4 regions of the Paenarthrobacter sp. A20 genome follow, and region 4 is predicted to be linked to each of the others. Evidence: riboswitches for the same ligand, from Rfam matches in the RefSeq annotation. Region 4 holds a riboswitch; each other region holds the start of a gene.

Region 1 (3,170 bases), 4.0 Mb from region 4:
TGGATGCTCAGGCCCGCCTCCTCCTGGACTTCCCGGAGTGCGGCTGTGAGGACCGTACCCGCGCTCGTGGTCGCCTGCGCAGGATTAGCGCCGATGGAGCTTTGGCGCCACTGGGCCGCGTGGTGTTGAAGCAGCTCCGCGGGGTAGTCCCAGCCGGACGTGTCCGCAGCATCCACCCGGCCTCCCGGGAACACCACCATTCCGGCAGCGAAGTCCATGGTGCTGACCCTGTGCTGGACGAAGGCTTCGAGACCGCCGGGGGCGTTGCGGAGCAGGATGACGCTGGCGGCAAGGCGAGGTTCCGGCGCCGTGGTGTCGCTTGCAGCGTGATCCTGCTTGGGTAGGTCCGTCATGAGATATGCCCCTTTGCCGCGGTCGAGTCTGCTGGATCATTCTCTCAGGTCTCGTTGTGGGGCCTGGTGTGCAGGCCAAAACCGGCGGGAGGGGTGTAGGGCGGGCCTCGCAACGCACGCCTGGAACGCGTCCGGCCCGGGGCGCGCTGATCCGATTGTGACCATAGGCGGGCAACAGGCCAGCGCCCGCCATGGACGCAGGTGTAAACTGAACCCGCCCATCAGGGCAGATTTGATAACGACAGGGGAGCGCCGCCGTCGGACCCTGCAGAGATGCAGGAGACGCGAGGGCGCTGAGAGTGCGGACAGCCGCAGACCCTCGAACCTGATCCGGTTAGTACCGGCGCAAGGGAGTCGAGCTTCTCAGAGTGTCCGGATCCGGGCGGCGCAGGCCGGCTGGAGAATCCGGGTAGCACTTTCCCCTCCTGTACCTCAGGAGGCAGAAAATGACCACGGTAAACGTGAAGAAGACCAGTTATAACTGGCGTGTTGTAGACATCGTTGTGGCGGCTCTGATCGCCATCGCCGGCGGCGTGATCTTCTGGGCCTGGTCCCAGGGCGCTGCGTTGGTATCCATTCCCCTGAACGCGACGTACCCTCCCCTCACAGGCCTGATCGCCGGTGGCTGGATGATCCCCGCGGTCCTGGGCATGCTCATTATCCGCAAGCCGGGCGCAGCGTTGTTCTGCGAAGCCGTCGCTGCCACCGGTGAGCTCATCATGGGCTCGCAGTACGGCACCACAGTGCTGATCTCCGGAGTCCTGCAGGGACTCGGCGCCGAGCTCATCTTCGCCGCTTTCCGCTACAAGAAGTTCAACCTGCCCACGGCCCTCCTCGCCGGCGCGGGCGCAGGCCTCTTCTGCGGCCTGAACGACTCCTTCCTTCCGTGGGGCTGGAACATCGCGTACGAGGCAATCGACAAGCTTGCCTACATCACCTTCACCACCATTTCCGGCGCGATCATCGCAGGCGCACTGTCCTGGGTCGCCACCCGCGGCCTGGCGAAGACCGGCGTCCTGAGCTCCTTCGCGTCGCGCAAGGCCGCTTCGGAGCCAGTCTTCAGCTGATGTCCGCGACTCAAAGCGGCACGGTCAGGCCTGCCGCCATCTCAGCCGAGGGCTGGGGGTGGCGGCATGCCGGCCGGGCCCAGCCTGCCATTGAGGGTCTGGACCTTCGGATCGAACCCGGCGAACGGGTGTTGCTGCTGGGTCCTTCGGGCGCCGGTAAGTCGACCCTCCTGCATGCCTTGGCCGGCGTGCTGGGTGATGAGGAAGACGACTCGGACGAGACCGGCTCCCTGCTGATCGACGGCGTTGCTCCCCGCGAACAGCGTGGCCGCGCCGGCCTGATGCAGCAAGACCCCGAAACCCAGGTGGTCCTCTCCCGCGTGGGTGACGACGTCGCCTTCGGCGCCGAGAACCTGGCCGTGCCGCGGGACGAGATCTGGTCCCGCGTCCATGAAGCGCTCGACGACGTCGGGCTGCGCACCGCTGCCGGCGGCGGTTTGGCCCTGGATCACCCAACGGCGGCACTCTCCGGAGGGCAGAAGCAACGGCTTGCGCTTGCGGGCATTTTGGCGATGCGACCCGGGCTGATCCTGTTGGACGAGCCGACGGCCAACTTGGATCCGGCGGGTGTGCTGGAGGTCCGTGATGCGGTGAAGCGCTGCCTCGATAAGACCGGTGCCACCCTGGTTGTGGTGGAACACCGCGTTTCTGTGTGGAAAGACCTGGTGGACAGGATCGTGGTCCTGCAGCCAGGGTGGGTGGCGGGGTCGAGCGCGGCTGCGGGCGCCGGGCAGGCCGCGGGCGGAGTCCTCTTGGACGGCCCTCCGGAGCAGGTCCTGTCCGAGGCACGCACCATGCTGATGGCGGCTGGCGTGTGGGTGCCGGGATACGTTCCGGCAACCCGGACGCGGCAGAACCGGCCCCAGACTTCCACGCTTCTCCTGGCAGCCCAGGACCTCGCAGTATCCCGGGAAAAACCGCGGCGCAAAGGCTTCAAGACCATCCCGCCTGTTCCCGTGCAAACGGGCATCAGCGCACAGGTCAGGGCTGGCCAGGCCCTGACCATCACGGGACCGAACGGTGCCGGCAAATCCACTTTCGCTCTCACGTTGGCCGGCCTTTTGGCGCCGGTGGACGGTGCGGTGAGTGCCGCCGTCGAGCTTTCCGAGGGGGCGGGTATTGACCCGTTCATGTGGAAAGCTGACCAGTTGATTTCCCGCATCGGGACGGTGTTCCAGGAACCGGAGCACCAGTTTGTCACGGGCAAGGTCCTGGACGAGCTCATGTTTGGCCCCAAGCATCTGGGCCATGGCGAGGAACGCGTGGATGAACTGCTGGAGCGGCTGAGGCTGACGCACCTTGTGGACGCCAATCCCTACACGTTGTCCGGTGGGGAAAAGCGGCGGCTTTCGGTGGCCACGGTTCTGGCGGCGCATCCGAAGGTCCTGGTGCTGGATGAGCCCACATTCGGCCAGGATGCCAACACCTGGGCTGAGCTGGCGTCATTCCTTTCGGAGTTGTTGGACGCCGGAACGGCAGTGGTCTCGGTGACCCACGACCAGGAATTCAGCGCAGTACTCGGGGGAACCGAGCTGCAGCTCGGACCGGTGGCACAGGGCAATGTTGCACATCAGGAAGCGGGTGCGGCATGAGGGACGCACTGAACATCCGCGGAAATCATGCCCTGCTGACGCGTGCAAACCCCTTGGCGAAGTTCGTATCGGTTTTCCTGATTTCCCTGGTACTGGCCCTGTCCATCGACTGGGTGTCGGCGTCCACGGCGCTGGTTGCGGAACTGGCATTGTTCCCG
Region 2 (3,170 bases), 360 kb from region 4:
AGGACACCGGTGCCCTCCGCCGCGTGGCAGCGGGAGGACACCGGCCCCAGGATTCACCTGAAGGGGACCGGGCCATCCGCTCCTTTATCGCGGACGTCGGAAGGGCTATGTCAGTTCAGGCTTCCTGAGCTGGTGGTGCCTTGGCTTGCAGGGACCTGGAGTTCCGGCAAGTACACCTTCCCGCCCGAAGCCAGGAACTCCTGGCTCTTCTCGCGCATGCCGTCGTACATGCCTGCGATTGCCGCCTGGGACTCGGCTGAACCGTATTCGTCCCGGATGTCCTGGCTGATGCGCATGGAGCAGAACTTGGGGCCGCACATCGAGCAGAAGTGCGCTGTCTTTGCCGGTTCGGCCGGCAATGTTTCGTCGTGGAAGGCTTCGGCCGTCACAGGGTCCAGGGAAAGGGCAAACTGGTCCCGCCAGCGGAACTCGAAGCGTGCCTTGGACAGGGCATCGTCGCGTTCATGCGCACCAGGGTGGCCCTTGGCGAGGTCGGCTGCGTGGGCGGCGATCTTGTAGGTGATAACCCCGGTCTTGACGTCGTCCTTGTTTGGCAGGCCGAGGTGCTCTTTTGGGGTCACGTAACAGAGCATGGCTGTGCCGTACCGGGCGATTTCGGTCGCACCGATCGCCGAGGTGATGTGGTCGTAGCCGGGGGCGATGTCGGTGACCAGGGGGCCGAGCGTGTAGAACGGGGCACCCTTGCAGAGTTCCTGTTGCCGCTCCACATTCTCGCGGACCAGGTGGAATGGAACGTGGCCGGGGCCTTCCACCATGACCTGGACGTCGAACTCCCACGCGCGTTGCGTCAGCTCCGCGAGCGTGTCCAGTTCTGCAAACTGGGCGGCGTCGTTTGCGTCGGCAATGGATCCGGGGCGCAGGCCGTCGCCCAACGAGAACGAGACGTCGTACTGGGCGAAGATTTCGCACAACTCGTCAAAGTGGGTGTAGAGGAAGTTTTCCTGATGGTGTGCCAGGCACCAGCCGGCCATGATCGAACCGCCGCGCGAAACGATGCCTGTGACCCTGTTGGCTGTGAGTGGCACATACCGCAGGAGCACCCCTGCATGGATGGTCATGTAGTCCACGCCCTGCTCGCATTGCTCGATCACTGTGTCGCGGAAGATTTCCCATGTCAGTTTGTTGGCCTCGCCGTTGACCTTTTCGAGCGCCTGGTAGATCGGGACTGTGCCGATCGGAACAGGGGAGTTGCGGATGATCCATTCGCGGGTGGTGTGGATGTCATCTCCCGTGGAGAGGTCCATGACGGTATCAGCGCCCCATTGGGCGGCCCATTGCAGCTTGTCCACTTCTTCGGCGATGGAGCTGGTCACGGCCGAGTTTCCGATGTTTGCGTTGATCTTGACCAGGAAGGCCTTGCCGATGATCATCGGTTCGGATTCAGGGTGGTTGATGTTGTTGGGGATGATGGCCCGGCCTGCGGCGACCTCGCCGCGGACCAGTTCAACATCGCAGTTCTCCCGCAGCGCGACGAACTGCATCTCCGGCGTCACAACGCCCTTTTTCGCGTAGTGCATTTGGGTGACGGTCTTGCCCTCGACGGCGCGGCGGGGCACCGGTTGCGCGCCCTTCCACTCCGCTGACGCCGCACCGCGCCGGACCGCGGACTTGCCGTCGTCGAGCAGGTTCCGTTCGCGCCCGGAGTATGGTTCGGTGTCTGCCCGGCCTTGGATCCATGGTGCGCGGAACGGCTCCAGTCCCACCACAGGATCGCTGCCCGGACCCGCGGTTCGGTACACCTGCAACGGCGTATTTGCCTGCCCACTGGGGGAGGGCTCCAGCGAAATCTCGGTTATCGGCACGCGGATCCCGTTGTCGGGATCTTCCAGCCACGCCAATGAATGGGACTTCAGCGATTGCGTGACGGGTTCCGCTGATTCCAAGCCGTTACCGGCCTGGTTCTGGCCTGCGTTGGAACGATTTTGGCCTGCGTTGGAACGATTTTGGACAGGGCTGTGCTGTGTTTCGGTGGTGCTCAAAGGATTACTCACTTCCTTCGCCGGCATTACCCGGACAGGTTCAACGGTCGCAGACTGCGTCAGTCCGATCTCAGCCCCTGCAGGGGCCCCCGTGTGGTCGTAGACGAAGCTACCACAGCTCCCAACGGGCACCCAGTCACATGAACGCACCAGCTCCGAAAGCAGTGCGGCGGACTAGGCTTTTGCAATGGCCAACATCATCGAATTCAGCGGACCTGTACTCGTCTCGGCGGACGAAGAGCGCCAAGGGATGTGGTCTGTTGACGGAGTCCTTTCCTTCGAACGCCCCACGGCCCCTCCGGACCGGGTACTGGATGGCTGGGTCCTGCCGGGCTTCGTTGATGCCCACTGCCACATCGGGCTCGGCGCAGGCGGCGCGGTTGACGAGCAGGCAACCTTGGCGCAGGCGCAGGCCGACCTCGACGCCGGAACGCTGCTGATCCGTGATTGTGGATCACCCGGCGACACCCGCTGGGTTCAGCAGCGGACAGACTTGCCCCGCCTGATCAGGGCAGGACGGCACATTGCCAGGAGCCGGCGCTACCTCCGTGGCCTGGGCCACGAAATTGAACCGGAGCAGCTCGTGGAGACCGTGCGCAAGGAAGCGCGCGACGGCGACGGCTGGGTGAAACTTGTGGGCGACTGGATCGATCGCGGCGTCGGCGACCTCGCCGCGTCCTTTCCGGCAAAGATCGTCAAGGATGCCATCTCAGCTGCCCACGACGAAGGTGCCCGGGTGACGGCCCATTGCTTCGCCGAGAACACGATCGATGACATGCTCGATGCCGGCATCGACTGCATCGAACACGCCACTGGCCTCTTGCCGCGGCACATTCCGCGTTTGGTGGAACAGTCGGTGCCCATCGTGCCCACCCTGGTCAACATCGCCACCTTCCCGGATATCGCCGCGCAGGCAGCGCCAAAGTTTCCGGAGTACGCGGACCATATGATGCGCCTGTGGGAGCGTAGGCGCGAGCGTGTGCTGGAGGCCTTTGAGGCGGGGGTCTCCATCTATGCGGGAACAGATGCGGGCAGCGTGATCAAGCACGGCCGGATTGCGGATGAAATGCGGGAACTGCACGACGCCGGCCTGCCGCCGGCGGCAGTCCTGAACGCTGCGGCGTGGGGTGCCCGGAAGTGGCTGGGGGTGGAGGGGATCAGCGAGGGGGC
Region 3 (3,170 bases), 480 kb from region 4:
GCAAGATTGCCGCGAGCACCACCGCATAACTACCGGAAGCCGAAGACGCCAGCAGATGGTCCACGTACGACTTCGTGACGGGACCGGTGGCCGTTGACGCCTCCCGGGTGCTCAACCAGTTCCGGTGAAGCTCCGATTCGACCTCAAGGCACTGCTGTGACGCTTTGGCCCAGAACAGCTGTTCCTCCTCACTGGGAGCAAGGGCGCCAGCGCGGGCCAGGACCCTGGAGTACCCATTGAGGTAAATGGCGTCTTGGGCAAGGTAGTAGTTGAAGGCGGCTTCCGGAAGGCTGCCGGATTGCAAGCCGTCAATGAAGCTGAGCTTGTAGATTGCTTCAAGCTCCGGGGTCGCTTCCTTCCATAGCACCGACGCGAAATCTCCCGGCCTCGGGCCCGCATGGTGGTGGAAGTGGTGCACTGGTCCGCTTCCGTGGCCTACTTCGAGAATGTCGGAATGCGTCAACGCCTCGATCAACCATGGCTTCACCTCACGCAATGACGCCTCCCAGTCACCGGTACGGGCCTGCGCAGTGGCCAGGGCCGAGGACAGGGAACAGCCCGTGCCGTGACTGTTTGCCGTCTCCACCCGCGGACCAGGCACCTCGATGACGTCCTGCCGCAACAACCCGCTGGTGTTCACCAGCGCATCAGGGCATTCGGAACCGGCCAGATGACCACCCTTGACCAGCACGGTGTTGCCGCACTCAGCGGCCAGCCGCTTGCCCTGATCCAACGCCGAGGGCCAGTCAGCGGCCTCCGGCTCCCCCAGCAGCATGGCAAGTTCGGGCAGGTTAGGCGTGATCAGGTCTGCCAGCGGCAGGAGCTGGCGCAGGGCCTTCCCGGCGGACTCCCGCAGGAGGCGGTCACCGCTGGTGGCGACCATCACCGGGTCAAGGACCACGACGGCGGGACGCACCGCTTCGAGCCAGCCGCGGACTTCGTGGATCACGGCCGCGTCACCAAGCATCCCGATTTTGACTGCATCGATGGCAATATCATTGCTGATTGCCTCCAGTTGCTGGCGCAGGAACTCCACCGGAGGAACATGGACAGCACGGACTCCCACAGTGTTCTGCGCAGTCAGGGCGGTGATGGCTGCCATGCCGTAACCGCCATGGGCTGCGATGCTCTTCAGATCAGCCTGGATACCTGCGCCGCCGGATGGGTCCGAGCCTGCGATGCTCAGTACCCGCGGTATTTGCCGGCCGGAAACGGCCAACGGGTAGACGGGAGAATACGACGTTGAAGTCATGGGGACATCCCTTCGCCGGTGCTAACCGGACAGGTTCAACGGGTCTGGATCTCAGCCTGGCCCAACGCCCGGCACCCCGTGTCAGTCCCCAAGCGTAGCCGGGAAGGGCCCGGTCCCGGGAACCGTGCCACGCCAATGGCCGGATATGACTGTCAATGCCTTCATGCACCCGGCCAACGCATTCGCGAAGCCGGGCTTGCAGTGGACAGCAAAGGGCCCTGCACCACCCGCCTGTGGCGGATCGTGCAGGGCCCTCATGCTTGGGTTTCCTTGCCCGTGCTAGAGCTCGGAAGCCGGTACCCCAACCCCCAGGATAATGGGCTCCTCGGACGCTGCCTTCTTGGCCGGTTCCACGGGTGCTTTGGCCTCGTGTGCCGTTCCTTGACCAACCGAGGCAGTCACCTCATGGTGCTCGACGCTTGTTTCGTTAGCCGCACCTTGCGCCCTGCTCGCGCTGCGGTTGCGGCGGCCACGGCGGGCCCGCGAGGCGGGAACAGCTTCGGGATCCGCTTCGACGGCCTTCGGAGCAAACAGCGCTTCGGGCTTTTCCTCAGGAGCTGCGCCAAGGTGGGAGAACGCTTCAGCCAGGAGATCAAGGCTCATGGCAGGCTTTGCGGCCGGCGGTTCTTCGTGGTGTTCACCGAACGGCAAGGCAACTTCCTCCCCACCGAAACGCAGGACCGGCGTGGACCTGCCTTCGCGAACTGCGGCTTCCTCTGCCTCGGCGGGCGCCACGGACTGAGCGGCAGACTCCTGCTGTCCAGCTGCCCGTGCCTGTTCTTCTGCACGGTGGACTTCGTCGTCGTGCAGGTGCGCGGCATGGGCGGCAGCGGCAATCGTGGCCAACGCAGCCCTGGTCGCCTCGGCCTTGGCCTGCTTCGCCGGATCCTGGGGCTCAGCGGGAGCAGCCGGCGCAGCCGGCGTCGACGTGGTGGTGTGGACCTGCGCGGACGCTTCGGCAACGGGCTGTCCCCCGCCCTTGCCCCGGCGACGCTTGCGTTCCGTGCGGGCAGCAGGCTGCTGGGTCTCCGTGTGGGGGCGGTGGTGTTCGGCGGCCACGACGTTGGCGCGGCGGTGCTCCACAGGTTCATCGTGCGTCACGACGCCCCGGCCGGCACAATGCTCGCACTGCTCACCGAAGACCTCCAAGAGGCCGGTGCCCATGCGCTTACGGGTCATCTGGACGAGGCCCAGCGACGTCACTTCAGCCACTTGGTGCTTGGTGCGGTCGCGGCCAAGGCATTCCACCATGCGCCGGAGGACGAGGTCGCGGTTTGATTCAAGGACCATGTCGATGAAGTCGATGACGATGATGCCACCGATATCACGCAGCCGGAGCTGGCGAACTACTTCCTCGGCCGCTTCAAGGTTGTTCTTGGTGACCGTCTCCTCAAGGTTTCCGCCACTGCCGGTGAACTTGCCGGTGTTAACGTCCACTACGGTCATGGCTTCGGTGCGGTCGATGACCAACGAGCCACCTGACGGGAGGAAGACCTTCCGTTCCAGCGCCTTGTGGATCTGCTCGTCGATGCGCCACGCAGAGAAGATGTCCTGGTCCTTGGTCCACTTTTCAAGGCGGCCCACCAGATCTGGGGCGACGTAGGTCACGTAGGCTTCAATGGTGTCCCAGGCGTCGTCGCCGGAGACGATCAGCTTGGAGAAGTCCTCGTTGAAGACATCGCGGACAACCTTGATGGTCAGGTCCGGTTCGCCGTACAGCAGTTCCGGAGCCAGCACCTTGGTCGAGGAAGCCTGCCCCTCGATGCCTTCCCACTGCGCGCGGAGGCGGTTGATATCGTGCGTCAGCTCTTCCTCCGACGCTCCTTCTGCGGCCGTGCGGACAATAACACCGGCGTTTTCCGGCAAACGATCCTTCAGGATCCGCTTGAGGCGGTTACGTTCGACGTCCGGCAACTTG
Region 4 (3,170 bases):
AGGAAGGTCCAGCTCGGTCCTCAGGGCAGCCAGTGCGGCGGCAAGCTGGTCCGACGAATCGTCGACGTTGGGTGCAATCCGATGATGTGACACGAAAATCAGGTTAGCCCGAATCCGGCGGATAGTCTTGGATCATGGGCACTTCCCCGGACGCTGCAGCTTCAACCGGGCAACTCGCCGCGGAGCTGCTTGGAGCAATGGCATATGGCGAGTTGTCAGCGTTTGGGCGGCTCTCCGTCGATTCCCGCTACGCCCCCACGCTTCATGACCGCTCAGTCTTGGCAAAAATCGCCGTGGGCGCCTACGGAAACTTTGCACTCCTCAACGATCGGCTGGCCGAGATGGGCATCGATCCCGAAGAGGCCATGCTGCCGTTCCAGCGCTCCTTCGACCACTTCCATGAACGCACCAAGCCAGGGGACTGGTTCGAATCCGTCATGAAGGCCTACGTCATCGATACCGTGTCATCGGACTTTTACAGGGCCGTCGCGGTATTCCTTGATGCCACGACCCAACAGTTCGTTGATCGCGTGGCTTCTCCCGATCAGGCAACGGAGGTCCTGCGTGTCCTGCTCAGGCGGGCACTGGCCGATGACCCCCGCTTGGCCTCGCGTCTGGCCCTCTGGGGCCGCCGACTGGTGGGCGAAGCACTGACGCAGGCCCAACGCGTCGGCACGGAACACCCGCAGCTGGGGCCCACGCTGAGGAGCGGCGGCGACGCCCGTGCAGCAGTCAAGAGGCTGACCGGCGACCTCGCCGAGAAGCACGCACGACGGATGACAGGCCTCGGCCTGACTGCGTAACCTCCTGGCCGCTTGCTTCCGCTATACGGTGTCCAGTGCCTGCAACAGCGACTTGGCGGCCGCCGTCGGATCCGTGGCCTCAGTGATGGCCCGGACGACGACGATGCGGCTGGCGCCAGCGGCAACCACCTGCTCCACGTTGCTGTGGTCGATGCCGCCGATGGCGAACCAGGGGAGATCCACTTCTGCGTGTTTGACCGCTTTCGCGGCAAATGTGACCAGGTCCAGACCGACGGCTTGCCGACCGGGCTTGGTCGGTGTTGCCCAGACGGGGCCGACACAGAAATAGTCCAGTCCGGTGGGGCTCGACGACGCGGCGATTGCGGCATCGATCTGCGTAGTGGTGTGCGTGGACAGGCCTATTCCCGTGACGTTCGGCAGGAGGGCCCGGGCGGCCGTCAAAGGGAGGTCCTTTTGGCCGACATGGAACACCGGAGCCCCGGAAATACCGGCAACATCGGCGCGGTCGTTCACTGCCCAAAGCTTTCCATGACGTTGGGCCACGCTGCGCAGGACAGCCAGCATTTCCAATTCTTCGGCCGCTTCCAGCGCCTTGTCGCGGAGTTGGATGATGTCCACGCCGCCCTCGAAAGCGGCGTCCACAAAGTCTTCGAAATCGCCTTGCTGTTTGCGGGCATCGGTGCACAAGTACAGGCGGGCGGCGGAGAGGGCATCAGGCTGGGTCATGGAAACCAGAGTAGTTCCTCTAAACTGGGCACGTACTGCGGGAGCCGCGACGTTCGTTATATGACCGTCCGGCTGAGAGGGCTTCAGCGCCGACCGCTTGACCTGATCCGGCTAGTACCGGCGTAGGGAAGGAAACGAATGGCAGAATCCCGCCATACCCCCCTCCACGCAGACGTGGCGGTCGTTGGGGGCGGCATTATTGGCCTTGGCATCGCCCACGGAGCCCGGCGGCTGGGCCGCTCGGTGGCACTGGTCGATCCCGCACCGGCAACCGGAGCCACTTACGCTGCGGCAGGGATGCTTGCCCCTGTCAGCGAACTGCACTACCAGGAGGAAGACCTCCTGGAACTGATGCTGGAGTCTTCGCACCTGTGGCCGTCCTTCGCGGACGCACTTTCCCGTGAAGGTACTGACACTGGATACCGCGCGACGCCGACACTCGCCGTGGGTGCCGACGCCGCCGACCGCAGGGCGCTCGCCGATCTCCGCGCCGTACAGCTTGGAGCCGGCCTGGCCGTTGAACCACTGGCCCTTCGCGACGCGAGGGTGCGCGAGCCGCTCCTCAGCCCGCAAATCTCCTGCGCCTTCGACATCCCAGCCGATCACCAAGTGGATCCCCGGAAGCTGGCGGCCTGCCTGGTGACTGAACTGGAGAACCACTCGCACCGGGACGCTACGTGGGTGCACGGAACGGATGACGGGTACGGGGTCCGTGCCGGCGCCCGCCGGTTGTTGTGGGACGGTGGGCGCGTCTCAGGAGTGGAGCTCGACTCCGGCGCCACTGTCCACGCCAGTGAAACCGTGGTGGCCAACGGTCTGGGGGCCGTGGAGTTGTCCGGACTCCCTGACGGTCTCAGCCTTCCTGTGAGGCCGGTATACGGCGACATCCTCAGGCTTCGCGTCCCCGACCACCTGCGGCCGTTGGTGACTTCCACAGTCCGCGGCATGGTGCGCGGCGTACCGGTGTACATCGTTCCCCGGGATGATGGCACCGTGGTCATCGGGGCCACCCAACGCGAGGACGGCTTGTCTGCGTCATCCAACGCTGTCTCAGCCGGCGGCGTATATCAACTTCTGCGGGATGCCCAAACCCTGGTCCCTGCCGTGGCGGAATTGGAACTCCTTGAAGCAACAGCCCGGGCCCGCCCCGGGACTCCGGATAATGCACCGCTTCTTGGCCGCGTCGCCACTACCAGCGGAGACGTTGACGGGCTGGTGATCGCCACAGGATTCTTCCGTCACGGTGTTCTCCTGACACCCGTGGCCGCCAGGATCGTGTGCGACCTGATCAACGGTTCGGCAGACCCCCGATGGGCGCACTTCCGTCCGGACCGTTTCGCCACGAACACATCCCTATCGCGGGCTCTTACGCCGGCACACGTTCCGAGTAAGGAAACAGCATGAACATCAAACTCAACGGATCCGACCACGCAGTGCCGGAGGACGCTTCCGTCAGCACACTCGTCACCGCTGTCACCGGCCGCGTCCTGGACCACCGCGGACAGGCAGCCGACGGCGGCAAGCTGGGTGTCGCCGTCGCGCGCAATTCCGAGGTGGTGCCGCGCAGCCAATGGTCTGCGACAGCGCTCGCCGCCGGAGACGAACTCGAACTCGTTACCGCAGTCCAAGGAGGCTGAAGCATGACAACAGCAAACACTGAGGTCCGCACCACGGACGTAC

Evidence for each region. Region 4 has a riboswitch for thiamine pyrophosphate ahead of thiO (glycine oxidase ThiO). Riboswitches for the same ligand answer to the same signal wherever they lie in the genome.
Region 1: linked by a shared signal. The riboswitch ahead of J3D46_RS01575 (ECF transporter S component) and the one ahead of thiO (glycine oxidase ThiO) in region 4 are both predicted to bind thiamine pyrophosphate.
Region 2: linked by a shared signal. The riboswitch ahead of thiC (phosphomethylpyrimidine synthase ThiC) and the one ahead of thiO (glycine oxidase ThiO) in region 4 are both predicted to bind thiamine pyrophosphate.
Region 3: linked by a shared signal. The riboswitch ahead of thiD (bifunctional hydroxymethylpyrimidine kinase/phosphomethylpyrimidine kinase) and the one ahead of thiO (glycine oxidase ThiO) in region 4 are both predicted to bind thiamine pyrophosphate.

What each region holds. Positions count from the first base shown of each region.
Region 1 is NZ_JALJWH010000001.1:328,168-331,337, reverse strand. It holds gene J3D46_RS01580 (NUDIX hydrolase) at 1-353, opposite strand, end outside; TPP riboswitch at 587-723, shown strand; gene J3D46_RS01575 (ECF transporter S component) at 800-1,420, shown strand; gene J3D46_RS01570 (ABC transporter ATP-binding protein) at 1,420-3,012, shown strand; gene J3D46_RS01565 (energy-coupling factor transporter transmembrane protein EcfT) at 3,009-3,170, shown strand, end outside.
Region 2 is NZ_JALJWH010000001.1:3,999,503-4,002,672, reverse strand. It holds gene J3D46_RS18620 (alpha/beta fold hydrolase) at 1-128, shown strand, start outside; gene thiC (phosphomethylpyrimidine synthase ThiC) at 111-2,000, opposite strand; TPP riboswitch at 1,996-2,103, opposite strand; gene J3D46_RS18610 (amidohydrolase family protein) at 2,188-3,170, shown strand, end outside.
Region 3 is NZ_JALJWH010000001.1:3,872,504-3,875,673, forward strand. It holds gene thiD (bifunctional hydroxymethylpyrimidine kinase/phosphomethylpyrimidine kinase) at 1-1,252, opposite strand, end outside; TPP riboswitch at 1,243-1,341, opposite strand; gene J3D46_RS17830 (Rne/Rng family ribonuclease) at 1,532-3,170, opposite strand, start outside.
Region 4 is NZ_JALJWH010000001.1:4,357,179-4,360,348, reverse strand. It holds gene J3D46_RS20200 (RNB domain-containing ribonuclease) at 1-93, opposite strand, end outside; gene J3D46_RS20195 (ferritin-like fold-containing protein) at 135-803, shown strand; gene thiE (thiamine phosphate synthase) at 825-1,490, opposite strand; TPP riboswitch at 1,518-1,636, shown strand; gene thiO (glycine oxidase ThiO) at 1,629-2,894, shown strand; gene thiS (sulfur carrier protein ThiS) at 2,891-3,127, shown strand; gene J3D46_RS20175 (thiazole synthase) at 3,131-3,170, shown strand, end outside.